4 regions of the Streptomyces sp. NPDC005151 genome follow, and region 1 is predicted to be linked to each of the others. Evidence: riboswitches for the same ligand, from Rfam matches in the RefSeq annotation. Region 1 holds a riboswitch; each other region holds the start of a gene.
What was found. Region 1 has a riboswitch for cyclic di-AMP ahead of ACWD6R_RS13665 (transglycosylase family protein). Riboswitches for the same ligand answer to the same signal wherever they lie in the genome.

Region 1 (7,069 bases):
GCCCCGCAGGGAGCCGCAGCCGGCGCCTAGGGTCTTTCGTTCGGATCATGCCGGACCCCGCGAGCCCGGCATGATCCGAACGAGAGGCGTCCGGTCGGTCGGCCCGGTCGCCCACCCCCTGGTGCCCCTCCCGGCAAGTTTTGCCCCGTCGCGCCGCCCAGCACGCCCGCTCGCCGCGTTGGCCACAAGCCCTGGTGGCTCCTTCCCCAAGCTCTCACCTTCGTTCGAGCAGGGGAGACCCCACTGGGGGACGTCCGGCCGCCTTGCGATCGCACGCACTGGACGACGCTCCTCATGGGGCAAACACTGCCGGTCACGGCACTGGTGCCCCTCCCTGCAAGCTTTGCCCCGTCGCCGGGCAAACACTGCCGGTCACGGCACTAGTAGGTTGGTGGGGTGAACGCTGAAGACCCCGGTCGTATCGTCCTGCTCACCACCAGCCACCGGGTCGCGCCCGGACTGCTGTCCTGGCCCGCCTGGCAGACGCTGCACGCCGCCGACCGGGTGCTCTGCGCCGAGTCCGACCACCCCCAGCTGCCGTACCTGCGCGAGGCCGGCGTCACCGTCGAGCACACCGCGCCCACCGCGCAGGAACTCGTCGACGCCTGCGCGGGCGGCCGGACCGTCGTGGTCGTGACCAGTGGTGAGGGCAACCAGCCGCTGACCGACGGGCTGGCCCGGCTGGCCGGCTCGGGCCGGGTGCAGATGCCGAACCTGGAGCTGCTGCCCGGTTCGTACGATCTGCCCGGCGCCCGCCTCCTCGACCTCGTCCAGGTCATGGACCGGATCAGGATCGAGTGCCCGTGGACCTCGCAGAAGACCCATGAGGGGCTTGCCAAGTACGCCATCGAGGAGGCGTACGAACTCGTCGAGGCGATCGAGGACGGCGACCGCGACGAACTGCGCGAGGAGCTCGGGGACGTCCTTCTCCAGGTCGTCTTCCACGCCCGGATCGCGGAGGAGGACACGGACGAGCCGTTCTCCGTCGATGATGTCGCCGCGACCCTCGTCGAGAAGCTGATCCACCGCCATCCGCATGTCTTCGGTGACGAGACCGCCGAGACCCCGGAGGACGTTCACGCGCACTGGTTGCGTACCAAGGCCATCGAGAAGCAGCGCGACTCGGTCACGGACGGCGTCCCGCTCGGGCAGCCCGGACTGGCGCTGGCCGCGAAGCTGGCGAGCCGGGTCCGTGCCGCCGGACTCGATGTGCCGCTCCCGACGGGCGACAGCATCGGTTACGAACTCCTCGCCCTGGCCGTACGCGCGGAACAGGACGGCACGGACCCCGAGGCCGCCCTGCGCGCTGCGGGCCGCGCCTACCGGGACGCGATCCTCGCCGCGGAGGCCAGCGGATAACGTCAGGGGGTGAACGACAGCCCTGCCGACAGCCCCGCCGACGCCCCCGAACTCTTCACCTGGGAGTTCGCCACCGACCCGTACCCGGCCTACGCCTGGCTGCGCGAGCACAGCCCCGTGCACCGCACCGCCCTGCCCAGCGGGGTCGAGGCATGGCTCGTGACGCGGTACGAGGACGCCCGGCAGGCCCTCGCCGACGCCCGGCTCTCCAAGAACCCTGCGCACCACGACGAACCGGCGCACGCCAAGGGGAAGACCGGCATCCCGGGCGAGCGCAAGGCGGAGCTGATGACGCATCTGCTGAACATCGACCCGCCCGACCACACCAGGCTGCGCCGGCTGGTCTCGAAGGCGTTCACGCCGCGCCGGGTCGCCGAGTTCGCCCCGCGTGTGCAGGAGCTGACAGACCGCCTCATCGACGACTTCATCGAGGAGGGATCCGCGGACCTCATCCACGACTTCGCGTTCCCGCTCCCCATCTATGCGATCTGCGACCTGCTCGGCGTCCCGCGCGAGGACCAGGACGACTTCCGGGACTGGGCGGGGATGATGATCCGCCACGGCGGCGGTCCGCGCGGCGGCGTGGCCCGGTCGGTGAAGAAGATGCGCGGCTATCTCGCGGAGCTCATCCACCGGAAGCGGGAGAACCCGGGGGAGGACCTGATCTCGGGGCTGATCCGGGCGAGTGACCACGGCGAGCACCTCACCGAGAACGAGGCCGCCGCCATGGCCTTCATCCTCCTCTTCGCGGGATTCGAGACGACGGTCAACCTCATCGGCAACGGGGTGTACGCCCTGCTGCGCAATCCGGAGCAGCGGGAGCGGCTGCAGCGCTCGCTCGACGCGGGGGAGACAGGGCTGCTGGAGACCGGTATCGAGGAACTGCTGCGGTACGACGGTCCGGTGGAGCTGGCGACCTGGCGGTTCGCCACCGAGCCGCTGACCCTCGGCGGGCAGCGGATCGCGGCGGGTGACCCCGTACTGGTGGTGCTCGCCGCCGCAGACCGGGACCCGGAACGGTTTGCGAACCCGGACACGCTGGACCTCGCGCGGCGTGACAATCAGCACCTCGGATACGGGCACGGCATCCATTACTGCCTGGGAGCACCGCTTGCCCGACTGGAGGGACAGGCTGCCCTGGCCACGCTGTTGAGGCGCCTCCCGGACCTGCGGCTTGCGGTGGAACCTACCGATTTGCGATGGCGTGGCGGACTCATCATGCGTGGACTGCGCACGCTTCCGGTGGAGTTCGGTCCCGGCCGGCACTCCGATGAGGGTGACACTCTGTCAACTCTGTGACTTTCACGTGATCTGCGCTGCATCGACTTGTGACAAGCGTTCGAGTGCCGCTACGTTCACCGTTCGACTCACCAGTCACTCGTCAGTCACACGGAAGGCAACCCCATGGGCTCCGCGAACGGCAGGCACCGTCGCCCTCGCCAGGCACCCGCGATCGTCGTCGCCGCAGGCGTGACCGGTTCGGCCATCGCCATCCCCCTGCTCGGCGCGGCCGGTGCGCACGCCGCCGACGCCACGACCTGGGACCGGGTCGCAGAGTGCGAGAGCGGCGGCATGTGGAGCGCCGACCTCGGCAACGGCTTCTATGGCGGTCTTCAGTTCTCGCAGGACGCCTGGAAGTCGTACGGCGGTGAGGCGTACGCCCCGCGCGCCGACCTCGCCAGCCGCTCGCAGCAGATAACGGTCGCCGAGAAGGTCCTGGAAGACCAGGGGCCGAAGGCGTGGCCCAGCTGTGTGGCCATCTCCGGGCTCACGGAGGACGGGGTGTTGCCGGGGGTCGACCCGGGAATCGTGCCGTCGGCCGAACCGGCGGAGAGCGGGGACGCGTCCGAGGCACCGTCCGCCAAGGCGTCCGCCACGCCTTCGGGCAAGGCGTCCGCCACGCCTTCGGGCAAGGCGTCGCACAAGCCGTCGGCAGAGCCGTCAGCCACATCGCCATCCAAGAAGTCCGATTCATCCGACTCGCCCCAGAAATCCGGCTCGTCCGACAGTGAGGCGGGCGGCAAGCACCGCGGCGCGCCGGCCCCCGAGGTGAGCCAGGACACGGACAGGGGCGGCGACCGGGACTCGGGCCGGCATGCTTCCCGCGGTAACAGTGAGGGGCGCGACACGCGCGCGGCGGCAGCCGACGGCGATTACACCGTCCGGCCGGGCGACAACCTCTGGGCGATTGCTGACGTACAGAAGGTTCCCGGTGGATGGCCCGCTCTCTATGAGGCGAACAAGGGTGCGGTCGGCAGCGACCCGGGCCTCATCCTGCCTGGCCAGAGCCTCGGTCTCGGCGTGAAGTCGAAGTGAGAGCAGTCCGATAAACAGCTAAAAGCACCCCAAAAACCGGGGTAGTTCAGGGACCTATGTCCGCTTATGCGTAAGTGAGACATGGGTCTCTTTGCGTCAACTGGCGTGTCGCGTCTGTCGGGTCTGTCCGCATCGCCCCTCACCTGCGAAAACGCTGCGCAGTCAGATGCAGGTAAGGACTGATTGTCCGTTATGCCCATCTTTGAATGTCGAGGTTGCATACGTTTACGGTCGGAACCGCTCGCACCGCGGGCCCCGTCGACCGTCACGCCGAATCCTGCCGTCGGTCGAAGGGAACAGACGCGTAAAGCGCCGTAGGCAGGAGCGGGGGACCCAGGTAAGCCGCCGGGCCCGATGGTCGAAAGACCGTCAGGACCGGCTCGGGGTGAAGTCGCGTGCTAGGACATGCGACCGGGCAACTCACTTGGCCCGAACCCGACAGCTCACCTCGTAGGCGTCGGTGAGGAGAAGTTCCATGCTGCTGAACAGCAAGGGCAAGCACCGTCGCCCGTCCAAGGTCGTCCGTGTCGCCACGCTCGCCGGTGTCACCGGTGCCGCCATCGCCGCTCCCCTGATCGGTGCGACCGGTGCCTCCGCCGCCTCCGTCGCCACGTGGGACGCCGTCGCCCAGTGCGAGTCCGGTGGCAACTGGTCCATCAACACCGGCAACGGCTACTACGGCGGCCTGCAGTTCTCGCAGTCCAGCTGGGCCGCCGCCGGTGGTACGCAGTACGCCCCGCGTGCAGACCTCGCCACCAAGGCTCAGCAGATCGCCACCGCCGAGAAGCTCCTCGACATGCAGGGCCCGGGTGCCTGGGGCTGTGCCGGCGCCGGTCGCCTCACCAACGACGGTGTCGACCCGGGCGTCGACAACGGCTCCACCGCGCAGCAGAGCGCCCCGGCGCAGGAGTCGAAGCAGGCCGTGCCGAAGCAGGCCGCGCCGAAGCCGGCCGAGCGCACCGAGGCCCCCGCCGCCTCCCGCGCGGACCGCGGCACCGCCCCCAAGAAGACCGTCACCACGCCGACCGGCGAGAAGGTCGCCAAGGGTGACGGCGAGTACGAGGTGAAGTCCGGCGACTCGCTCAGCAAGATCGCCGCGCAGCACAAGGTGAAGGGCGGCTGGCAGCAGCTCTTCAAGCTGAACAAGGACATCGTCAAGGACGCCGACCTGATCTACCCGGGTCAGCAGCTCCACCTGACGAAGTAGGACGGGCGCTCGTGCACACGGGCTCTCCGTAGATACGGGCTCTCTCCTCCCCGAGCACCCCGATCCGGCGCGGATTCCCCCGTACGCGCCGGGTCGGGGTTTCCGCATCCACTGTTCAACTGTTGTCGTTACCGTCCAGTAGAAATCTGGACCTTTGCCCTGCTATGAGTGTCCTTGGGTCCTTTTTCGTCCCAGGAGGCGGGCAGTCGGCGGACCGAGACGGCCCAGCCGGATAGGCTCTTGTCGCAAGGCCAAAGCGATCCTGCACAACCAGCGTCATATCCCAGAAGGAGATGCCTCGTGCCGTCCATCGACGTCGTCGTAGCCCGGGAAATCCTCGACTCCCGCGGAAACCCCACGGTCGAGGTCGAGGTTGGCCTCGACGACGGCAGCACGGGCCGTGCTGCTGTTCCGTCCGGCGCCTCCACCGGTGCGTTCGAGGCCATTGAGCTTCGCGACGGTGACCCCAACCGCTACCAGGGCAAGGGCGTCGAGAAGGCCGTCCTCGCCGTGATCGAGCAGATCGGCCCGGAGCTCGTCGGCTACGACGCCACCGAGCAGCGGCTGATCGACCAGGCCATGTTCGACCTGGACGCCACCGAGAACAAGGGCTCGCTCGGCGCCAACGCCATCCTCGGCGTCTCGCTGGCCGTCGCGCACGCCGCGTCCGAGGCCTCGGACCTGCCGCTGTTCCGCTACCTCGGTGGCCCGAACGCGCACCTGCTGCCCGTCCCGATGATGAACATCCTCAACGGTGGGTCGCACGCCGACTCCAACGTGGACATCCAGGAGTTCATGATCGCCCCGATCGGCGCGGAGTCCTTCTCCGAGGCCCTGCGCTGGGGCGCCGAGGTCTACCACACGCTGAAGAAGGTCCTGAAGACCAAGGGCCTGTCGACCGGTCTCGGCGACGAGGGCGGCTTCGCGCCGAACCTGGAGTCGAACCGCGCTGCCCTGGACCTCATCCTCGAGGCCATCAAGGAAGCCGGTTACGCCCCGGGCAAGGACATCGCGCTCGCGCTCGACGTCGCCGCCTCGGAGTTCTACAAGGACGGCAAGTACGAGTTCGAGGGCAAGTCCCGCTCGGCCGCCGAGATGACCGAGTACTACGAGGAGCTCGTCTCCGCGTACCCGCTGGTCTCCATCGAGGACCCGCTGTACGAGGACGACTGGGCCGGCTGGAACGTCATCACCCAGAAGCTCGGCGCCAAGGTGCAGATCGTCGGCGACGACCTGTTCGTCACCAACCCGGAGCGCCTGGCCCGCGGCATCGAGGAGGGCTCCGCCAACGCCCTGCTCGTCAAGGTCAACCAGATCGGTTCGCTGACCGAGACCCTGGACGCCGTCGAGCTGGCCCAGCGCAACGGCTTCAAGTGCATGATGTCCCACCGCTCCGGCGAGACCGAGGACGTCACCATTGCCGACCTCGCCGTCGCGGTGAACTGCGGCCAGATCAAGACCGGCGCCCCGGCCCGCTCGGACCGCGTCGCCAAGTACAACCAGCTGCTGCGCATCGAGGAGATCCTCGACGACGCGGCGGTGTACGCGGGCCGCTCCGCGTTCCCGCGGTTTCGCTCTGCGAACTGATCAGCACAGCGCTCTGCGAACTGATCAGCACAGCGCTCTGCGAACTGATCAGCACAGCGCTCTGCGAACTGATCAGCACAGCAAGGGCTGATCGCAGGCCCGGTACCGGGCAAAGGCCCCGGCCTCCGTCCGTCCCCGCACTCGGTCCCGTACCGTGTGCGGGGACGGACGTGCGTAGTGGGGAGGCGGAGACATGGCCGCGAAGGACCGGGACCGGTTCTCCACCGCGACCCGGCTGCGACTGCTCGGTGAGCAGACCGCCGCCCGCGTCTATCGGTCCCAGAACCGCCGCCAGGACCGCCGCTCCCGGCTCACCGGCCGGGCCGCGTTCCTCGCCCTGGTCGTCTGCTCCCTGGTGGTGGCGCTCGCGTACCCGATGCGGCAGTACGTGTCGCAGCGCGACGAGATCGCCGACCAGGAGCGGCTGGCGCAGGAGGCCGAGAAGCACACCGAGGAGCTGCGTGACGAGAAGGCGCGCCTCCAGGACGACGCGTACATCCGGCGGCTGGCCCGGGAACACCTGCACTACGTGCGTCCCGGGGAGACCAGCTACACGGTGATCGACCCCGACGCGGCGAAGGAACGCAGCGCAGCGGCGAA
Region 2 (7,069 bases), on a different contig from region 1:
GGCGTACGGGGACGACGGCTACACCGGTCACCGGCTCGGCCACGAGTCCGTCTGGACCGTTCCGTACGCGCACTTCTTCCTGGAACCGGGGGCCACCGCACGATGACCAGTCCGCACACCGTCCGCCCGTACCAGAGCTACGTCTACGCCTATCCGCACAAGACGGCGTACCGCCCGCTCACCGGCCACCCCGCCGGCCGGCCCGCGCTGCGCGAGCTGTGGGCGGGAGAGCGCAAGGACGCGCTCTCGCTGTATCTCCACATACCGTTCTGCGAGGTCCGCTGCGGTTTCTGCAACCTCTTCACCCGGATCGGCGCCCCCGACGAGCTGACGACCCGCTATCTCGACGCACTGGACCGGCAGGCCACCGCCGTCCGCGACGCACTGGGTGACGACGAGCCGGTGCGGTTCGCCGCGGCGGCGTTCGGCGGCGGCACCCCCACCTTCCTGACGGCCGCCGAGCTGGAGCGGCTCTGCGACATCGCGGAGAAGCGGATGGGCGCCGACCTGCGGTCCGTGCCGCTGTCGGTCGAGACCTCGCCGTCGACCGCAACGACCGACCGGCTGGCCGTCCTCACCGACCGCGGGACGACCCGGATCAGCATCGGCGTACAGAGCTTCGTCGACGCCGAGGCACGCGCGGCGGTCCGTCCCCAGCGCCGCGCCGATGTGGAGGCGGCGCTCGGCCGGATCCGGGACGCACGCATCCCGGTCCTCAACATCGACCTGATCTACGGCATCGACGGACAGACCGAGGTCAGCTGGTGTTCCTCTCTGGACGCGGCCCTCGCCTGGCAGCCGGAGGAGCTGTATCTCTATCCGCTCTACGTGCGCCCGCTGACCGGCCTGGGCCGGCTCGGCGCCGACGCCGACGCCGAAGCAGCGGCGGACGCGGCCTGGGACGAGAAGCGGCTGTGGCTGTACCGGGCGGGCCGGGACCATCTCCTCGCCCACGGCTACGAGCAGGTGTCGATGCGGATGTTCCGCCGCGCCGACACCCCGCAGCAGGGCCCCGCCGACTACGCGTGCCAGACGGACGGCATGATCGGGCTGGGCTGCGGCGCACGCTCGTACACCAGTCGGCTGCACTACTCCTTCGACTACGCGGTGGAGATGCGGGAAGTGCGGGCGATCATCGACGGCTACACCGCCACCAAGGAGGTCTATCTCTGGGTCAATGCCGCTGAGGGGCAGAGCTACACGGACGAGGAGGCGGACCGCTGGACGGCCCTCGACCCCCTCTTCCCGTACAGCCGTCACCCGCACCGCTCGGCAGGCATGCCGTGCCGGACCGGCGAGTCCGTCATCTCGGTGGACGGCGACGGCACGGTGCGCCGCTGCCACTTCGTCCCGGCCGAGCTGGGCAACCTGTACGACGGCAGCTACCGGCGTGCGCTCGGTCCGCGGGCCTGTCCGGTCGCCGTCTGCGACTGCCACATCGGCTATGTGCATCTGGAGACACTGCCGTTGTACGACGTCTTCGCGGGTGGCGTCCTGGAGCGCATACCGGCCCGGCGCCCGGGCATACCGGCGCCCTCGGGACGCCGGTTCCTGCCGGTGTCCCCCGTCGCCGGACAGGCCTGAAGCCCCCGAGAGGCAGAAAGGGAACCGGCCCGTCCGGCAGATGGGGCCAGAGAGGGCTCCTCTAAGACCGACCGGCAAATGGGGGGGTGGGAGAAGGAGCGGGGCTGGGTGCGTGCAGCTGCAAGGCGGAGGATTGAGGCATGGCGGAGCCATGGTGATTGACGACAACGCGGCAGATGTGCGTGCCCAGCCCCGCGACGCCGCCCTCCATTTGCCGGTCGGTCTAAAGCGGCAGGAGGTCCGGCCGCTTCGCCTCGACGTGGTCGCCGGAGGACTCGCCGCGCAGCCGCCGCCCTATCCACGAAACCAGGTACTCACGCGCCCAGTGGATGTCGTCGCGCCGGACCTCCAGCGTGCCGCGCTGTGCCTGCGGGGGCCATTCCTGGTCGGGGTCGGCCGGTACATCGAGGCCGAGGACCTGGGCGGCGCGCAGCGCGACCCGGGTGTGTCCCTCGGGCGACAGGTGGAGCCGGTCGTCGTCCCAGGCGCGCCGGTCCTGCACGGACTTCAGCGACCACAGGTCGAGGACCGGGCAGTCGTAGCGATCGGCGATGGAGCGCACATGGGCGGTGTACGTGGCGATCTTGCCGCGCAGATGGCGCAGGACGGGAACGCCGCGGGTGTCGAAGCCGGTCGTCACCAGGACGGTGCCGACCGAGTCGGTGAGCTCGGCGACCGCGCGCTCGAAGCGCTCGGCCACGTCGTCGGGGTCGGTGCCGGGCCGGATGATGTCGTTGCCGCCCGCGCAGAAGCTCACCAGATCGGGTGCGAGCTCCTTGGCGCGCGGTACCTGCTCCTCGACGATCTGGTCGAGGAGGCGTCCGCGTACGGCGAGATTGGCGTACCGGAAATTTCCGTGTGCGGAGCCCTCGGAGCTCGTCGCCGCATCGGTGTCCGGGAGCTGGTCCGCGAGAAGTACCGCGAAACGGTCCGCCCAGCCGACGAAGGTTCCGTCCGGGCCGGGGTCTCCGACTCCCTCGGTGAAGCTGTCGCCAATCGCTGCGTACGACCCGATGGCGCCCTGCCGGTTGATGACGCCACGTTGATTGTTTCTCGAATCGTCTGCCACAAGCGCATATCCTGCACCGCTGAATGTGACCTACGCGACCGTAATAAGGGGTTGACGGGTGGTGAGATAGACCACCCGGTCAGGTTTTGGCAAAGGGGGAATAACGCCCCCCGCGGTAGGGAGTGGATCAGCGAGCGGCGTCATGCGGCTTCGATTGCAAGGCGGAGGACGGAGTCGACGCGGAGCGTCGGCGACTGACGACAACGCCGCCAGCGGAGTCGCAGGGCGTCGGGAGCCCACTCCCTATCGCGGGGGAGGCCGTAAGTGAAGGGGCGGTGCGTCGCCGCGCACCGCCCCTTCACCGAGCCGACCGGATCAGCCGTGGATCAGACGTGGATCCCGTGCGAGGCCAGGTAGGCGATCGGGTCGATGTCCGACCCGTACGCCGGGCCAGTGCGGACCTCGAAGTGCAGGTGCGGGCCGGTGGCGTTGCCGGTGGCACCGGAGAGGCCGACCTGCTGGCCTGCGGTCACGGTCTGGCCCGCCGAGACGGAGAGCGAGGACATGTGGCCGTACTGCGAGTAGTGGCCGTCGGCGTGCTTGATGACGACCTGGTTGCCGTACGCGCCACCCCAGCCGGCGGTGACGACGGTGCCGGAGGTGATCGCCTTCACGCTGGTGCCGGTGGCGACCGGGAAGTCGATACCCGTGTGGCTGCCGCTGGACCAGTTGGAGCCGGAGGCACGGTAGGCGGTGGTGTGGTTGCCCGGGACCGGGTGGACGTAGCCGGAGCTGTTGCTCCGACCGGCCGAGGCGGAGGACGTGGTGGTCTTGACGGACTCCGAAGCCTTGGACTGCGACGCGGACTTGTCGGCCGAGGAGGTCGACGGAGCCTTCGACGGGGCAGCCTTCGACGGAGCCGGGGCGGACTGCGTGGTGTCCGTCGTCGCGGCGGAGTCGGCCGGCTTGCCGCCGAGCGTCAGCTTCATGCCCGGGAAGATAAGGCTCGGGTTCTCGCCGACGACCGCGCGGTTGTCCTGGTACAGCTGCTGCCAGCCGCCCTTGACCTGCTGCTCGGCGGCGATCTTCGACAGGTAGTCACCGGCAACGACGGAGTACGTCCGGGTCTCGACCTTGTTCTTCACGACCGGCGCGGCCTCGGCGGCGACGTGCGTGGCTGCCGACTGCGCGGTGGGCGCGGCCTGCTCCGCGGCGTGGGCACCGGTGGCGCCGAGCAGCGGAAGGGCGATGACGGCCCCACCGGCGCCGACGGCGGCGACGCCACGGGCGATCGTGCTGGACTTGGTACGGCGGTGCTTACCCGATGTGGGCATGAAGAATTTCCTCTCCGGCGCCTACGAGGTGAGCTGTCGGGTTCGGGCTGGAGATGCCCGGTCGCAGTTCGCGACTTCACCCCGAGCCGGCCGGATCTCTCCGGGCGGCGGCTTACCTGGTTCCCCCGCTCCTGCCACACGTGAGTGGGTGCGAATTCCGGGCGGCGGCAGGATTAGGCGGTCCGTCCGGATTGAGGGTGACCGTAGGCGAGCGAGGACGGCGGAAACAAGCCATCGACTACTCAGGGGAATCCACGCCGGGAAATCGGCGCGGAATTCCGGTCACCCTCCGTGGATTACGGATCTTGGCTTTCCGCGCGACGTCCGGAATACCCATCTGTGGCGCCACCACACACCGTCACGGATATGATCCCGCTCACGAGGAAGGCATCATCTCCCGCAGAAATAGGCCATGTTCCACTAAAAGTCGCAATACGGACATGTCACGAACGTTCGCCACGTCGGAGCCTCAGTACCTTCGCGTCCAGGTCCCCCCGCAGCCCGGTGTGCAGACCCTGATGCAGCAGCACGGCACCGTGGTGGACCGCCCCGGTGTCCAGGTCGGTGTAGGTCGCCGCGGGGTCGAGCCCGCGCAGCCGCAGGGCCGGCGGCCGCTCCCCGTACCGCTGCGCCTCCAGCCACATCAGCACCACGGCCTCGTCGCCGTGCACGTACTGCACGGCGCTGAGCCCACCGCGCGGGGCACGCAGCCGGTACAGCGCGCCGTGCTGCACGGCGGGACGGATCTCCTTGTAGAGATCCACCCAGCTCCGCGCCTCGGCCAGCTCCTCGTCACTCCACTCGGTGAGATCCCCGCCGACCCCGAGCACCCCGGCCATCGCGCTGACGAAGCGGAAGCGCAGCGAACTGACCCTGCTGTTGAGCTGGACATTCGGACTGTCGGTGACCCAGGCGGCCATCACCCGCGCCGGATGGATCTGCCCGAAGCCCTCCTGGATGGCGAGCCGGTCGAGCGGGTCGGTGTTGTCGGAGGTCCACACCTGGTCGGTACGGGCGAGGATCTCCAGGTCGATCCGGCCACCGCCGCCCGAGCAGGACTCGAAGGCGACGCCGGGGTGGGCGGCCCGCAGCCGGTCGATCAGCGCGTAGAGCGCGTCCACATGTGCGATCCAGAGCTTCTGCGGATAGTCCTCGCCCGGCCAGCCCGCATCGGTGAAGCAGCGGTTGAAGTCCCATTTCACATAGTCGATCGGGGCGCTGGAGAGCAGCGTGTCGAGCTGCTCCCACAGATAGTTCTGCACATCGGTCCGGGCCAGATTGAGCACCAGCTGATGACGGAATTCGGTCCGGGTCCGCCCAGGGAAGTGCTGCACCCAGTCGGGGTGCGCGCGATACAGATCACTGTCGGCGTTCACCATCTCCGGCTCGACCCAGATGCCGAACTGCATGCCGAGTCCGTGCACTTCGTCGGCGAGCGGCTTCAGCCCGCCGGGGAATCGCTCGGGGTTGGGGGTCCAGTCGCCGAGTCCGGCCCGGTCGCTGGTGCGCTGCCCGAACCATGCGTCGTCCACGACGAACAGCTCGACGCCCATCGCCGCGGCGCGCTCGGCGAGGGCGCGCTGCTGGTCCTCCGCGATGTCGAAGCCGGTCGCCTCCCAGGAGTTGTAGAGCACCGGCCGCAGGCTCTCGGCGTCCGGGACGACATGGGCCAGTTGCCAGGCGTGCCAGGACCGGCTCGCCCCGCCGAACCCTTCGGCGCTCCACAGTCCGGCGAACACCGGTGTGGTGTACGTCTCCCCCGGTGCGAGCCGCAGCAGCCCGGAGTCGTCGTATCCGGCGCCTCCGGTGATCTGCACAAGCCCGTCGGGGAGCTGCTGCACCGCGATCCGCCACGAGCCGGACCAGCCGAGCGCGCAGCCGTACACCTCGCCCTCCTCCTCGGTGGCGGCGCCGTCCGCGTCGAGCGCGACCCAGGGCAGGAACTGGTGTCCGGTGTGGCCGCGCCTGCTGGAGAGGACCTTCTCGCCGTACGTCAGATCCGACCGTACGAGCTGTGTCTCGGCCGCCCAGCGGCCGTGCAGCTGGCTCAGCCGCCAGCTGTCGCGGGCGGGCAGCGCCCAGGCCGCCGCGTCGGCGCGCAGCAGCTCCAGCGGCGGACCGTCCGGACCGGTGTGGGTGACGGTGGCCCAGCGCTCGATGACGTCGGAGTCATCCCGCATCCGGTAGTGCAGCGTGAGCGCGAGCCGCTGCACGGAGTCGGCGAACGCGATACGGAGTTCATCGCCGTCCACGGCGGCCCCGGCGAACGCCCATTCGGTGCCACGGACTTCGGGGGTGCGTACGGAGAGAGCGGGCCGAACGAAGCGGGGGCCGCCCTCGACCGGGTACTCCTCGCGGCCGTCCAGCTGCGACTCGAAGCCCCGGAAGGGCGGCTCGGGCGCGGCGGCGAGGGCCTCGGCGGCCGCGAGGGAGATCTGCGGCCCCCAGTGCAGATGCAGCAGTTCGTCCCGGCCGGTGAGGTGCAACGCGTAGCTGCCGCTCGCCCCGGTCAGCAGCCAGGTCCGACCCTGGTCACCCGTCTCGATCATGTCATCCCCGCATTCCCACAGTTCCGCACATCATCGACCGCCGGCCGACGGCCGGGCAACGCCCGTGCGAGGGGAATTCCATGGGGTGTTCAGCAGGAAACGGCCGAGATGATGGCCTGAGAATTCAATGTCGTATCGTCGCAGGAAATGACCTCGCCGGCGAGCCGCGCCGACGCCAGACACTCCAGGAGACACCGTGACGCAGCAGGTGCCGCAGGTCCCGTCGACGGAACCCGAGCTGGCAGGTGTGCGCAACTTCCGCGATGTGGGCGGACTGCCGACCCTGGACGGCCGCCGGGTGCGGCACGGACGGCTCTTCCGCAGCGGTCACCTCGCGCACGCCACCGACGAGGACGCCGCGTTCCTCGGCGGCCTCGGGCTGCACACGATCTTCGACTTCCGCAATGCGGCGGACCACAGGCTCGAAGGCCCGGACGTGGACCTGCCGGGCGTGCGGAATGTGAACATTCCGCTCTCCGACCCGGCCGACGGCGCCGAGTTCTGGCAGATGGTCCGCGACGGCGACATCGCGCAGCTGCGCTCGGTCCTTGCCGACGGCAAGGGAGCGGCGCGGATGACCGCCTCGTACAAGT
Region 3 (7,069 bases), on a different contig from region 1:
ACCCGGCGTCACGGAACACCTTGATCATCTTGTTGTTGGCGGGCAGCACCTCGGCGGCGAAGCGCCGGATGCCGCGCTCACGCGCCACTGCGGCGATGTGTTCGAGGAGCGCCGATGCCACGCCGCGGCCCTGGTGCGCGTCCTGGACGAGAAAGGCGACCTCGGCCTCGTCGGCGGGGGCGGAGGCCGGCCGGCCGGCCGCGTCGATCCGGTCGTAGCGGACGGTGGCGATGAACTCACCGCCGACCGTGACGGCGAGCCCCACCCGGTCGACGTAGTCGTGATGGGTGAAGCGGTGGACGTCCTTGGCGGACAGACGGGGGTAAGGAGCGAAGAACCGGTAGTACTTCGACTCGTCGGAGACCTGCTCGTAGAAGCTGACCAGGCGCTCGGCATCGTCCGTGGTGATGGGCCTGATGCGGGCCGTACCGCCGTCGCGGAGCACCACGTCCGCTTCCCAGTGGTCGGGGTACGCGTGGTGCGGACTCTGCTCCGGCGCGGGCTGCATGGGCAAAGCCTACGGCGCGGTCAGCGGTCGCGTAGGGCCCGGGGCCGGGGCAGTCTGAGAGCTCCGATCGGCCGTGCGGCACGGGCTGGGGCCGGGTTGCGGGTCGGCGGGAAGACAGCGACTGCGTGAGAGACTGGTCTAGACAACCATTGATTCGTGAAGGGCAGAACCATGGCTGAGCGCCGCGTAAATGTCGGTTGGGCCGAGGGCCTGCACGCCCGCCCCGCTTCCATCTTCGTCCGTGCCGCCACGGCGTCCGGCGTCCCCGTGACGATCGCCAAGTCCGACGGCCCCCCGGTGAACGCCGCCTCCATGCTCGCGGTGCTCGGTCTCGGCGCGCACGGCGGCGAGGAGATCGTGCTCGCCTCCGAGGCGGACGACGCGGAAGCCGCGCTCGACCGTCTGGCGAAGCTGGTCACCGAGGGGCTCGAGGAGCTCCCTGAGACCGTCTGATTCCAGGGTTCCGATCAGGGGGGAAGCCTTTCCGGCCGATTCCTGTCCGGTCTATTTCTGTGGCGGAGCCGCGGTACCCCCCAACCGGGGCCGCGGCTCCTTCGTTTTCGGATACCGACAATACATTCGGAGCGAATTCAGGCAGCTCAAAGAAAGCCCCGCGCATCTACTTCTCTTTGTATACGGCGCATGTGTTAATTCCGGCCGCTCGCGGTGTTTACGGCATGTTGCGAAGTCCTCACCCGGCCGCCGGAGCGGGGGCGCCGGCATCACGGCCCGGGGCACCGCCCGCGCGGCGCAGCCGGTGCGCGGCGGTGGCCCGCTCGGCGTGCTGGGCGGCCAGCGCCCTGGCCCGTTCCGCGTCGCCGCGCGCCACGGCGTCCACGATGGCTCCGTGCTCGCCCCAGGAATCGGCGGGGCGGGCCGACTGCTCGACCGCGTACATCCAGGCGATCTTGTGCCGTAGCTGGGTGAGCAGCGCGGTGAGCCCGGGGCTGCCGGACGCCTGGGCGAGCGTCTCGTGGAACCAGCCGCCCAGGGAGCGCAGATCCTCCCCCTCGCCCCGCCGCGCCCTGTCCTGACCCAGCCTGACCAGGCCGCGCAGCACCTTGAGGTGCGCCTCGGTGCGACGTTGCGCGGCACGGGCCGCACCCAGCGGCTCCAGCAGCATCCGTACCTCCAGAAGGTCGGCGGCCTCCTGTTCGGTGGGCTCGGCGACACAGGCACCGGCATGTCGGCGAGTGACCACGAAGCCCTCGGATTCCAGGGTGCGCAGCGCTTCCCGCACCGGGACACGGGAGACCCCGTAACGGCGCGCGAGCAGCTCCTCGGTGAGTCTGCTGCCGCGTTCGAAGACACCGGAGACGATGTCGTCACGGATTGCCGTGCATACCGATTGCGCCGGAATGCGCATGTCCGAACCTCCGCCTTAATCCCCGCGAAACGCGGCCGATCGACGCCTGTTCTGTGACTCTATTGCAATGCAACTGCATTTCCGACGCCGGGCCGAAAACCATGAATATCTTCTGGCCCGGGGACGGTTCCGCGGGGCGGTTCGGCAGGGGCGGACACGACGAAGGCCCCGGCGGGAAACCGAGGCCTTCGGGGTGTTGCGGACGGGACGTCGGTCAGACGTTCACGCCATGGGCGCGCAGGTACGCCACGGGGTCCATGTCGGAGCCGTACGAAGGCGTGGTGCGGGCCTCGAAGTGGAGGTGCGGTCCGGTGGAGTTGCCGGTCGAGCCGGAGAGGCCGATCTGCTGGCCCGCGCCGACGCTCTGGCCGACGGAGACGCCGATCGAGGAGAGGTGGCCGTACTGGGTGTACGTGCCGTCCGTCATCCGCAGCACGATGTTGTTGCCGTATGCGCCGCCCCAGCCCGCCTCGACGACCGTGCCGGCGCCGACGGCGACGACGGAGCTTCCGGAGGCGGCATGGAAGTCGATGCCCGAGTGGCGGCCGGAGGACCAGAGGGACCCGCTCGACTTGTAGCCGGTGGTGGCGTACGAACCGGCGACCGGGAGCTGGAAGGAGCCCAGGCGGGTGCGCTCGGCGGAACGGGTGGCGCGGGCCTTCGCGTCACGGGCCGCCTTGGCGCGGGCCTCGGCCTCGGCCTTCGCCGCCGCCTTGGCCTTCGCTTCGGCCTTGGCTGCCGCGGCAGCCTTCGCCTTCACCTTCGCGGCGACGTCGGCCTGGCGCTTCTGCACCTTGGCCTGGGTGGCCACCTGGTCGGCGAGGCCATCCTCGATGGCGATGATCTGGGTCAGGCCGGTTTCATTGACGAAGGAGGCCTCGGCATCCGCGGCGAGGGCCGGAGAGGCCAGTCCGCCGATGACGCCGGTGGTCGCCAGCGTCGCGACTCCGGCGATGCGTGCGCTCCCGCGCTTCAGGCGGCTCGGGGCACGGTGCTTCCCGGTGGGGCGGGTGAACGCCATGAAGTAGCTGGTCCTTTCCTTCCTTCTCGCCTACCGGGTTAGCTGACGGGTTCGGAGCAGGAAGGTCTCCTACGGATCCCCGGCCTCACAGGAGGTCGCGGCATCCGATTCACCCCAGGGACTGTGTGGGTCCCCGGCTCCCCAGGCTCGCGCCTGACGGGGACTCGGCGATCACTGCCCGGCGCCACGGATGCGGCATACGAGTGACGGACAGTGGAGCCGACGCTAGGCGGGGGCACTTTCATTCACCAAACGGACAGGGCGCTTTGTAGCGCATCCCACAGGGCAAGGAATAAGTTTTCATCTCAAATCAGACAAAAGGGAAGACCCTGGCGAGAAGCGACTCGCCAGGGTCTCTCTTTGCCCCTCTTTGCGGGACTTTGGTGCATCAGCCGGTGACGACCGACACCTCTCCGATGCCCAACGCCCTGACCCGCTCCTCGATCTGCGCGGCGTCGCCGACGAGAATCGTGACCAGCCGGTCCACGGGGAAGGCGTTGACCACGGCTGCGGTCGCCTCGACCGTGCCGGTCTCGGCCAGGCGGGCGTACAGCTGCGCCTGGTAGTCGTCCGGGAGGTGCTGCTCGACCTGGTCGGCGAGCGTGCCGGCGACGGAGGCAGCCGTCTCGAACTTCAGCGGGGCGACACCCACGAGGTTCTGCACAGCGGTCTCGCGCTCGGCGTCGGTCAGCCCCTCGGCCACCAGCGTCCGCAGGACCTTCCACAGGTCGTCGAGCGCCGGTCCGGTGGACTCCGTGTCCACCGAGCCACTGATCGCCAGCATCGCCGCGCCGGTCGCCCCGGAGGCGGAGTCCGGGGCCGTCGAGCGCAGGACCTGCCCGAAGGCCCGCACGCCGTAGGTGTAGCCCTTCTCCTCGCGCAGCACCCGGTCCAGCCGGGAGGTGAGTGTGCCGCCCAGGCAGTAGGTGCCGAGGACCTGGGCCGGCCACACGCTGTCGTGCCGGTCGGCGCCGATGCGGCCGATCAGCAGCTGTGTCTGCACGGCGCCCGGACGGTCGACGATCACCACGCGGCCGGTGTCGTCGGCAGTGATCGGCGGGACCGGACGGGGCTCCACGGTGTTCCCGGTCCAGTCGCCGATGGTGTCGGCGAGCAGGGCGTCCAGGTCGATACCGGTGAGGTCGCCGACGACGACGGCGGTCGCGGTGGACGGCCGGACATGGGCCTCGTAGAAGGCTCGCACGGCCGCGGAGTCGATCCGCTCCACCGTCTCCTCGGTGCCCTGGCGCGGGCGTGACATCCGCGACGTGGCCGGGAAGAGCTCCTTGGAGAGCTGCTTGGCGGCACGCCGGGCCGGGTTGGCCTGCTCGTGCGGAATCTCGTCGAGCCGGTTGTTCACCAGTCGCTCGATCTCGCTGTCGGCGAACGCGGGCGCCCGCAGCGCCTCGGCGACCAGCCCGAGAGCCTTGGCCAGCCGGGAGGCCGGAACCTCCAGGGAGACCCGCATGCCGGGATGGTCGGCGTGCGCGTCGAGGGTGGCGCCGCAACGCTCCAGCTCGGCGGCGAACTCCTCGGCGGAGTGCTTGTCGGTGCCCTCGGAAAGGGCTCGCGCCATGATCGTGGCCACGCCGTCGAGGCCCTCGGGCTCGGCGTCCAGCGGGGCGTCGAGGAAGATCTCGACCGCGACGACCTGCTGGCCGGGACGGTGGCAGCGCAGCACCGTCAGCCCATTGGGCAGGGCGCCGCGCTCGGGTGCGGGAAAGGCCCAGGGCCTGGCCGTGCCGGGGGTCGGCTGCGGGTGGTACTCCATCGATACTCCAGTCGCGGCAGCGTCGGTCACTTGTCCGCCCCTTCGTGCGCGTCGGTGTCGGTGTCCGTCTCGTCGGCTTCCGCGTCGGCGGATTCGGCCGGCTCGACCGGCTCGTAGACGAGCACCGCCCGGTTGTCGGGGCGCAGCTGGGCCCTGGCCGCCGCCTGGACCTCGTCCGCGGTGACGTCAAGGACCCGCTGGACGGCGGTCAGCGCGAGCTGCGGGTCGCCGAACAGCACGGCGAACCGGCAGAGTTCATCGGCGCGGCCCGCGACCGTACCGAGCCGGTCCAGCCACTCGCGCTCCAACTGTGCCTGAGCGCGCTCCATTTCCTCGGGCGTGGGGCCCTCGGCGGCGAACCGGGCCAGCTCCTCGTCGACCGCGGCCTCGATCTGCGCCACCTCGACACCGCCGGACGTCTTCACGTCCAGCCAGCCGAGCGAGGGCGCGCCGGCCAGCCGCAGCAGCCCGAAACCTGCCGCAACGGCTGTGCGGTCGCGGCGGACCAGGCGGTTGTGCAGCCGGGAGGACTCACCTCCGCCGAGCACGGTCAGCGCGAGATCCGCGGCGTCGCACTCCCTGGTGCCGTCGTGCGGCAGCCGGTAGGCGGCCATCAGCGCCCGCGCCGGGACCTCCTCGTGGACCTCTTCGCGCAGCTGCTCGCCGATGGTCTCGGGGAGCGTGCCGTCGCGCGGCGGCTGCTTGCCGTCGTGGGACGGGATGGAGCCGAAGTACTTCTCGATCCAGGCGAGCGTCTGCTCGGGGTCGATGTCGCCGACGACCGACAGCACCGCGTTGTTGGGCGCGTAGTACGTACGGAAGAAGGTCCGCGCGTCTTCGAGTGTCGCCGCGTCCAGGTCGGTCATCGAGCCGATCGGGGTGTGGTGGTACGGGTGGCCCTCGGGGTAGGCGAGGGCGGTCAGCCTCTCGAACGCCGTGCCGTACGGAACATTGTCGTACCGCTGGCGGCGCTCGTTCTTGACGACGTCCCGCTGGTTCTCCATGGACTCGTCGTCGAGCGCGGCGAGCAGCGAGCCCATCCGGTCGGCTTCGAGCCACAGGGCCAGTTCCAGCTGATGCGTGGGCATCGTCTCGAAATAATTGGTGCGTTCGAAGCTGGTCGTCCCGTTGAGGGAGCCGCCGGCGCCCTGCACCAGCTCGAAGTGTCCGTTCCCCTTGACCTGTCCGGAGCCCTGGAACATCAGGTGCTCGAAGAGGTGAGCCAGACCCGTGCGCCCCTTGACCTCGTGGCGCGACCCGACGTCGTACCAGAGGCACACCGCGGCGACCGGGGTCAGATGGTCCTCGGAGAGCACCACGCGCAGGCCGTTGGCCAGACGGTGCTCGGTCGCTGTCAAGCCGCCGGAGCCGGCCTGGGCTGTGGCCGTGTGACCCATGGGCATGTACGTCCCTTCGATCGCGATACTGGATTTCTTGCGAGACCTGCCACTGTAAGCAAGCGCACCGACACCTGGCGAAGTTCCCGTGCCGTGGAAGTTCGCGTGAAAGAGCGCTTGGGACGGGTCGAGGTCGGCGTTGTCAGTGCGGCGGTCCACAATGGTCCGCGTCAGAACCAGAGGTTGCCCGAACAGATCTGTGAAGGAGTCGCAGCAGCGATGGCCCGCCGCAGTACGAAGACCCCGCCGCCGGACGACTTCGAGGAGAAGATCCTCGACATCGACGTCGTCGACGAAATGCAGGGCTCCTTCCTCGAGTACGCGTACTCGGTGATCTACTCACGGGCCCTGCCGGACGCCCGCGACGGCATGAAGCCGGTGCACCGCCGCATCGTGTACCAGATGAACGAGATGGGGCTGCGCCCCGACCGCGGCTATGTGAAGTGTGCCCGCGTCGTCGGCGAGGTCATGGGAAAGCTGCATCCGCACGGCGACGCGTCGATCTACGACGCGCTGGTCCGGATGGCGCAGCCGTTCTCGATGCGGCTCCCCCTCGTCGACGGGCACGGCAACTTCGGCTCGCTCGGCAACGACGACCCGCCGGCCGCCATGCGGTACACCGAGTGCCGGATGGCCGACGCCACGTCCCTGATGACGGAGTCGATCGACGAGGACACCGTCGGTTTCCAGTCGAATTACGACGGCCAGGAGCAGGAACCGGTCGTCCTCCCCGCCGCGTATCCGAACCTCCTGGTCAACGGGTCGTCCGGAATCGCGGTCGGCATGGCGACCAATATGCCGCCGCACAACCTGGGCGAGGTCATCGCCGCCGCCCGCCATCTGATCAGACATCCGGGCGCGGACCTGGAGACCCTGATGCGGTTCGTCCCCGGACCCGACCTGCCGACCGGTGGCCGGATCGTGGGCCTCGGCGGGATCAAGGACGCGTACGCGGCCGGACGTGGCACGTTCAAGATCCGTGCGACGGTCGCCGTGGAGAACGTGA
Region 4 (7,069 bases), on a different contig from region 1:
ACAGTCTCAGCCGGCCGTCCCGCTCCTCGAGACGCAGCGGGTCGGCGAGATCCTGGCGGCCGTGCCGGAGCGGGGCCAGTGGCGCTACCGTCCGCGCCGCGTCGGCATGGTCTGGCGGAGCAAGACGTTCCGTATCGCTGCTGTCTTCACGGTGCTCGCGCTGTGCGGGCTGGTGATCCTGGCCCTGGTCCGCGCCCAGACCGGCACCGAAGGGTTCCTGGTCGGGCTGGGTCTGGCCGTGCTGCCCGTCCCGCTCCTGATGACGGCGTTCCGCTGGCTGGACCGGGTCGAACCCGGACCCTGGCGGAATCTGCTGTTCGCCTTCGCCTGGGGTGCTTGCGCCGCCGCCCTGGTCGCGATCATCGCCAATTCGTTCGCGACCCGCTGGATCGCAACGGCCACCGCGGACCCGGCGAGCGCGGACACCCTCGGGGCCACGGTCATAGCGCCGGTCGTCGAGGAGAGCGCGAAGGCGGCGGCCGTCCTGCTGATCTTCCTGTTCCGGCGACGGGACTTCGGCGGTGTCGTCGCCGGCGTAGTCGTCGCCGGCTTCACCGCGACGGGCTTCGCCTTCACCGAGAACATCCTCTATCTGGGCAACGCGTTCGGCGAGGACCAGCAGATCGGCAACTCGGGCCTGGCGTCGGTCACGGCCGCGACCTTCTTCGTACGAGGGGTGATGACGCCGTTCGCGCATCCCCTCTTCACCGTGCTGACCGGCCTGGGCTTCGGCTTCGCGGCGCTGAGCGCACACCGCAACCGCATCCGCCGCATCGCGCTGCCGATGCTCGGACTGATCCTCGCCATGGGCACGCACGCCCTGTGGAACGGCTCGGGGACGTTCGGCCCGTACGGCTTCTATGTCGTGTACGGGGTGTTCATGGTCCCGGTCTTCGGACTGGTCACCTGGCTGGCGATCTGGTCCCGCCAGCAGGAGCTGCGCACCCTGGCGACCGAGCTGCCCGCGTACGCGGCCGCCGGCTGGCTGACCCCTGCCGAGCCGCTCGCGCTCTCCTCGATGCGGGCCCGCGGCCTGGCCCGGGACCTGGCGCGCCGGCAGCACGCGCAAGCGGGGTACGGAGCCCCGGGCTACGGGTACGCCCCTGCCTACGGCCCCGCCCACGGCGCTCACAGCCGGATCGCGCCGCAGATACGGAGCCACGCCAAGGCGCAGGCCAGGGCGCGCGGCAAGGCTGCGGCGCGGGCGGTCGCCGAGTACGAGTCGTTCGCCACGTCCCTGGCATTCCTGCGCCGCAGGGCCGGCCGCGGGGCGGCGGAACCGGACTTCACCGCACGTGAACTGGAACTGCTGCACCATCTCTGGCAGCGCCGGGAGGTGGCCGCCCCCGCCCTGGCGTACGCGGCACAGGCGACGGGCCGTCTGCGCCCGCACTACACGGCCCCGGCGCCGGTTCCGCAGCAGTACCAGCCGTACGGCGGCCACAACCCGTACCTGTCGCCCCCTGGGCAGCCGTATCACCAGCCGCCCCACGGGCGCGGCAGCGCCCCGCTCCGCTAGTGCCCCTCCCGGCAAGCTTTGCCCCGTCGCACCGCCCAGCCGCTGCCTCTTCCCCAAGGGGGCACTCGTGGACAAACGGACCGGCAGCCCTGACGTCGGGGGGTGAGCGTCAGGACTGCCGGGGATCGGTGGCGGGCCGGTGGGACCGGCCCGCGTTCATCGGGTCAGACCGTGAGGCCCTTGTCGCGCAGCCAGGTCATCGGGTCGATGCCCGTGCCGCTCGGGGTGTGGACCTCCAGGTGGAGGTGGGGACCCGTCACATTTCCGGTGGCGCCGACGCGGCCGATGGTCTCACCGGTGGTGACCTTCTGGCCGGCGCTGACGTCGATCGACGACTGGTGACAGAACCACAGCTCCGTACCGTCCTCGAGCTCCAGGACCGTGCGGTAGCCGTAGGAGCCGGACCAGCCCGCCGACTTGATGGTGCCGGTGTGGATGGCCTTGATCGGGGTGCCGGTCGGCGCCGCGAAGTCGAGACCGGTGTGGTAGCCGGAGGACCACATCGAACCGGCTTGGCCGAAGGTCGAGGTGACCGTGTACGAGGAAGTGGGGATGGCGTAACTGGCGGCCAGTTTGGCGAGCCGCTCGGCCTCGGCCTTCGCCTTCGCCTCTTCCTCCGCCTTCTTCTTCTCGGCCTCGGCCTTGGCCTCGGCGATGTCCTGCTTCTGCTTCGCCTCGGCTGCCGCCTTCTCCGCGGCGGCCTTCTCCTCGGCCGCCTTGGCCTCCGCGTCGGCGGCGTTCTGCTGCTGCTCGGCCTGCTGGAGGATACGGGCGCGGAGCGCCTCGCCGGCGTCGGTGGCGCCCTGCTCGGCCTCGGCGGTGGTGATGCCCGCGCTGGTCAGCGGTGCGGCGGCGGTCTTGGCCTGGGCCTGGGCCTGGTCGGTGGCGGACCCCTCGGAGAACAGCGCGCCCACGCCGGGGAGGGAGTTGGCGTCGGGGAGCTTGTCCGCGACGGAATCGGGAAGGGAGATGGAGACCGGCGGCTTGCTCTGCGCGGTGGCCATACCGCCCGCGCCGACGGCCGCGATGACGCCGACGCCGAGAACCGTGGAGCTACGGGCGAGCCCGTTGCGCTGCTTGGCGACGCGGTGCCTGCCGCGTACGGGGCGGACGGACTCCTCGGTGGGGTTCCATTCCTCCCAGGCCCGGTCGGTCTCTCCGAAGCCTTCGGTCCCGGACTCGGTGGTGAACCCGGTGCCGAACTCGGTGTCCGTCCCGGATCCGTACTCAGTGGTGAAGTCGGAGCCGAACCGGGAAGGGGCTTCGGGGGCAGGCTTGTTGGACGCCACGGAGGCGCACTCCTTTCCTTCCTTCTCGCCTACCGGGTTAGCTGACGGGTTCGGAGCAGGAAGGTCTCCTACGGATCCCTCTGCCTCTCACGAGACACAGGTGTCCGATTCACCCCATGTAGGTGGTTCCCCGGTTCCCTTGCGGAATTCGGCGCTCGCGCACGGTGCCGCCACTGACGACGGCTGGGACGACCGCGCTGCGTTATCGAACGTTAATAGACACACGGGCCTGATTCCAAGCCGTTCCCACTGATCGTTCACGGCCTTGGCCTGGACTTTACGGGACACAACCGGGTGGAATCGGGCGAGTTGACCCGGGCTCAGCCACTACCGTCTTTCTGACGTTGCGTCAAACGTTATGCAGAGCGGCACTCTTCGATTACGCACGGTGGCATCGTCCTCGTGTGCTCACCGCGGCCACGCCTCATTCCTGCCCGCGCCCCACGATCTTCACGGTCCTGCGGCGCTCCGGCTGCCCCTCCGCGGGCCGTACGACCGCGACCAGCGCCAGGTCGTCGGTGGACTTGCCGCCCGTGTGCAGCCGTACGTCATCGGTCAGCGCGGACAGCAGCTCCTCGGGCCCGGGGAAAATCCGCCCACGCAGCCGGGCCGCCGGGTCGTAGAACACCCCATGCTTGTCGCGCGCCTCGGAGAGACCGTCGGTGTAGACGAGCAGCGTGGTCCCGGCGGCCAGACTCCAGGCGTCGGCCAGGTCCGGCCACGCCCCCAGACCCATGCCGAGCGGCAGCGCGGGCACGCTCGGAACCAGCACCTCCACCCCCCCGTCGGGGTGGAGCAGCAGCGGCTCGGGGTGGCCGCGGTTGACGATCCGCACCTCGGCCGCACCGTGCGGGATCTCGGCGAGTACGGCGGTGACGAACCCCTCGACCGGATCGATCCCGCCGCGTCGCTCCCCCTCCCGGGCCAGCGCCCGCTCCAGCCGCTGCGCCACGCCCTCCAGCGAAGCCTCGTGCTCGGCGACCTCCCGGAACGCGCCGATGATCACCGCCACCGCCTCGACCGCGTCGAGCCCCTTGCCCCGCACGTCCCCGACCACCAGCCGCACGCCGTGCGGGGTGTCCACCACGGCGAACAGGTCGCCGCCGACGAACTCGTCCGCCTGTGCCGCCTCGTACCGCGCGGCGACCTGCAGCCCGCCGATCCAGTCGTCCGGCTCCGGCAGCACGGCCCGCATGGCGGTCTCCGCGATGACCCGCGCCGAAGCCAGCTGCTCATTGCCGCGCCCTACGACTCCGTTGATGAAGAGGGCGAGGACCGAGGCGGTGAGCACGGTGATGACCTCGAGGGACGGCACGACCTGCAGCACCGTGCCGCTCTCGCTCCGCAGGACGAGGATCGAGAGCAGCGAGGCGACGCCGATACGGACGGTGCCCGCCCGTGAGAAGAACGGTGCGGCGACCAGCGGGGCCGCCACGAACAGCGGCACGGCGGTGAACGGCGGCGGGGTGAGGATGTCGAACACGAGCCCGGCGGCGATCAGCAGCGCCGGCAGCGCGCGGACGAACCGCCGGGAAGGGCTGCCGCCTCCGCCCCGCACCCCGAGCGGCTTCTCCGCCATCCCCACCTGTGGTCTCCTGCCCGGTACGCGCAGCGGCTCCTGCGGTCTCCTGCCCGATACGCCCCACGGCCTCCTGCCCGGTACGCGCCTGGCTGCGGACGGTGCCGCACCCCACTCCCCCAGGCTTGCCGGAGCGGCGTCGCGCGGCGACTCCGCATCGGCCGAAGGGGGGACGGAAAACACGAATCAGGCCCGGCACGCTCTATGCATGCCGGGCCTGATTCTTCAGTAGCGGGGACAGGATTTGAACCTGCGACCTCTGGGTTATGAGCCCAGCGAGCTACCGAGCTGCTCCACCCCGCGTCGGTAAACACAACTCTACGCCATCCGGGGCGGACAGTTGACCATTTACTGATCCGCCTGCACCCATCCGCTCCCGCCACTGGCCCAAGGCACCGAATTCGAGAAGCAGTTGCCGGCGAAGTGCCTTCTGCCGCAGGGTTTCTGCTGCACCCTCCGGACCGGCGGGCTGCCCGTGTGAGAACACCGCTGGGCACGCGCCATCGCCTTGCCCGACGATCGGTGCGGTGATGAGTGCGGGGTCAATGACGTGATCATCGGTCTGCCGGACAGCGCGTCGGCCAACGCGGCCAACGCGGTCAACCATGCGGTACGGGGCTGATCAGCGGGTTCACCGCGGGATTCATGGGGTTCTGATGCATCAGCGAAAGGTTTCCGCAGCCGCACGGGCAGCGATGGACGAGGCTGTCGCCACCCCCGCAGCGGAATCCCCCGTGGCGGAATCCCCCGCCCCGGAGGCCTCCGGGGCGGAGAAGCAGCCCGGCTCAGTTCGAGTCGGTGATGTGCGGGGCCCGCTTCGCGTCGACCGCCGGCTTCGCCGTGCTCGCACCGCGCTGGAGTGCGTGGAGGATCGCCATCCCCTGGCTGACCACGCCCGCCGCCATCTCATTGACACCGTTGGTGCCGTTGAGCACGGTGAGGTCGGCCCCCGACATCCCGCGGGCGGCCGCGTCGGCCAGGGCCGGCAGGTTCTCCACGATCCGGTTGGCCGCGATCAGCTCCTGATTGCCGTCCCGGAGCGAGGCGGCACGCGCGGTGTTGGCGTCGGCCTGCGCCTGGGCGACGGCCCGTTCGGCGTACGCACTGCCGTCGGCCTGGAACTTCGCCTGGTCGCGGGCGGCCTCGGCAAGCGTGCGCTGCCGGTACGCCTCGGCGTCCGCCGGACGCCTGACCTCCGCCTCCAGCCGTTGCGCGGCCAGCGCCGCCTGCCGCTCGGCCAGTGCGGTCTGCTCCTCGACGACCTCGTGCGAGGCCCTGGCCTGGGCGAGCGGTCCGGCCTGGGCGGCGCGGGCGTTGTACTGCTCGGTCTCGGCGAGGAAACCGGCCCGCTTGATCGCGGTGTCCCGTTCGTACTCGGCCTTGAGCGCCGCGGCCTGCTGCTCCCGCTCGGACGCCTCCTGGTCCGCTCTGGCCTGGGCGATCCGGGCCTGGCTGGCGACGGCGGCCGCGTGCGGGGCGGCGAGGTTGTTGATGTAGCCGGTGGAGTCCTCGATCTCCTGGATCTGGAGGGCGTCCACGACGATGCCGAGCTTCTCCATCTCGCCGTGGCTGCCCGCGATGACCTCCTGGGAGACCCGGTTCCGCTCCCGGATGATCTGCTCGACGGTCAGTCCGCCGACGATGGAACGCAGGTGTCCGGCGAAAATCCGGCCGGCGAGCTCCTCCATCTGGTCCTGTTCGGACAGGAAGCGGCGGGCGGCGTTGGCGATGGAGACGGCATCGTCACCGACCTTGAAGACGGCGACGGCGCGGACGTTGAGACGGATGCCCTGCTGGGTGACGCAGTCCTCGGTGATCTCCGCCTCGCGCAGCGCCAGGGAGAGCATGCGCGCCTTCTGCTTCACCGGTATGACGAAGCTGCCGTGACCGGTGACGATCCGGAACTGGGTGTCCTGGGTCTGCCGTTTCGATTTCGATCCGGAGATGAGCATCGCCTCGTTGGGGGCGGGAACGTGCCAGAACAACATGAGCGGACTCCTGCCGTACGCCTTTCTCGACGTGATGTCCCGGTGCGGCGCCGCTCGTCACTGTCCCCCGGCGTCGATCCCCGGCGTCGGTTCGCGGTTCAGGACGGCAGGCGTTCGACGATCACGCCCCGTGCCGAGACCGAGTCGACGACAACGACGCGTGCGTCCCTGTCGATCGACGTCGCCGACCATGCGGTGTAGGCCTCCGACCCACCCCGTACGGCCACCAGTACTTCGCCTGGGCCGTTCGGCGGGATCGGCACGATAACGCGGCCGATCGCCCCGATCGGGCTCCAGGCGGACCCATCTGCGGCGCTCATACGCCACACGCCTCCCTCGGTCATTCCACGGTACTCCGCGCCACCTCTGCGGGAACGGCCCCTGGGGAACGGTTCGGACGACAGCGAGCAGGGGTCGAAATCTGATGATATGACTGGTTGAGGAATCAGCCGTTCGGGGCTGTGTCGCCGAGACGAAGCGACGAGTCGAACGACGCGACGACCAGGGAGCGGAACGTGGACAGCTATCCCCTGCTCAACCTCTTCTGGACCATGCTCTGGTTCTTCCTCTGGATCATGTGGCTCTTCCTCCTCTTCAAGGTCATCTCGGACATCTTCCGCAGCGACGACCTCGGCGGCTGGGGCAAGGCGGGCTGGCTGATCCTGGCCCTGGTCGTGCCGTACCTCGGCGTCCT

Region 2: another riboswitch for cyclic di-AMP. It lies ahead of ACWD6R_RS33435 (M23 family metallopeptidase); the one in region 1 lies ahead of ACWD6R_RS13665 (transglycosylase family protein).
Region 3: another riboswitch for cyclic di-AMP. It lies ahead of ACWD6R_RS10350 (M23 family metallopeptidase); the one in region 1 lies ahead of ACWD6R_RS13665 (transglycosylase family protein).
Region 4: another riboswitch for cyclic di-AMP. It lies ahead of ACWD6R_RS12785 (M23 family metallopeptidase); the one in region 1 lies ahead of ACWD6R_RS13665 (transglycosylase family protein).

The regions. Positions count from the first base shown of each region.
Region 1 is NZ_JBSFYR010000019.1:75,244-82,312, forward strand. It holds gene ACWD6R_RS13645 (SurA N-terminal domain-containing protein) at 1-30, shown strand, start outside; gene ACWD6R_RS13650 (nucleoside triphosphate pyrophosphohydrolase) at 397-1,359, shown strand; gene ACWD6R_RS13655 (cytochrome P450 family protein) at 1,369-2,658, shown strand; gene ACWD6R_RS13660 (transglycosylase family protein) at 2,764-3,675, shown strand; cyclic di-AMP (ydaO/yuaA leader) riboswitch at 3,976-4,147, shown strand; gene ACWD6R_RS13665 (transglycosylase family protein) at 4,151-4,882, shown strand; gene eno (phosphopyruvate hydratase) at 5,183-6,469, shown strand; gene ACWD6R_RS13675 (FtsB family cell division protein) at 6,663-7,069, shown strand, end outside.
Region 2 is NZ_JBSFYR010000096.1:4,793-11,861, reverse strand. It holds gene ACWD6R_RS33450 (STM4013/SEN3800 family hydrolase) at 1-106, shown strand, start outside; gene ACWD6R_RS33445 (STM4012 family radical SAM protein) at 103-1,584, shown strand; gene ACWD6R_RS33440 (SGNH/GDSL hydrolase family protein) at 1,808-2,653, opposite strand; gene ACWD6R_RS33435 (M23 family metallopeptidase) at 2,980-3,927, opposite strand; cyclic di-AMP (ydaO/yuaA leader) riboswitch at 3,931-4,088, opposite strand; gene ACWD6R_RS33430 (alpha-galactosidase) at 4,371-6,476, opposite strand; gene ACWD6R_RS33425 (tyrosine-protein phosphatase) at 6,673-7,069, shown strand, end outside.
Region 3 is NZ_JBSFYR010000013.1:69,840-76,908, reverse strand. It holds gene ACWD6R_RS10365 (bifunctional acetate--CoA ligase family protein/GNAT family N-acetyltransferase) at 1-508, opposite strand, end outside; gene ACWD6R_RS10360 (HPr family phosphocarrier protein) at 680-961, shown strand; partial or broken gene ACWD6R_RS10355 (GntR family transcriptional regulator) at 1,156-1,874, opposite strand; gene ACWD6R_RS10350 (M23 family metallopeptidase) at 2,089-2,895, opposite strand; cyclic di-AMP (ydaO/yuaA leader) riboswitch at 2,909-3,075, opposite strand; gene ACWD6R_RS10345 (M16 family metallopeptidase) at 3,284-4,666, opposite strand; gene ACWD6R_RS10340 (M16 family metallopeptidase) at 4,693-6,069, opposite strand; gene ACWD6R_RS10335 (DNA gyrase/topoisomerase IV subunit A) at 6,283-7,069, shown strand, end outside.
Region 4 is NZ_JBSFYR010000017.1:86,843-93,911, reverse strand. It holds gene ACWD6R_RS12790 (PrsW family intramembrane metalloprotease) at 1-1,519, shown strand, start outside; gene ACWD6R_RS12785 (M23 family metallopeptidase) at 1,684-2,808, opposite strand; cyclic di-AMP (ydaO/yuaA leader) riboswitch at 2,820-2,972, opposite strand; gene ACWD6R_RS12780 (PP2C family protein-serine/threonine phosphatase) at 3,233-4,387, opposite strand; tRNA gene ACWD6R_RS12775 (tRNA-Met) at 4,617-4,690, opposite strand; gene ACWD6R_RS12770 (SPFH domain-containing protein) at 5,173-6,375, opposite strand; gene ACWD6R_RS12765 (hypothetical protein) at 6,474-6,695, opposite strand; gene ACWD6R_RS12760 (SHOCT domain-containing protein) at 6,891-7,069, shown strand, end outside.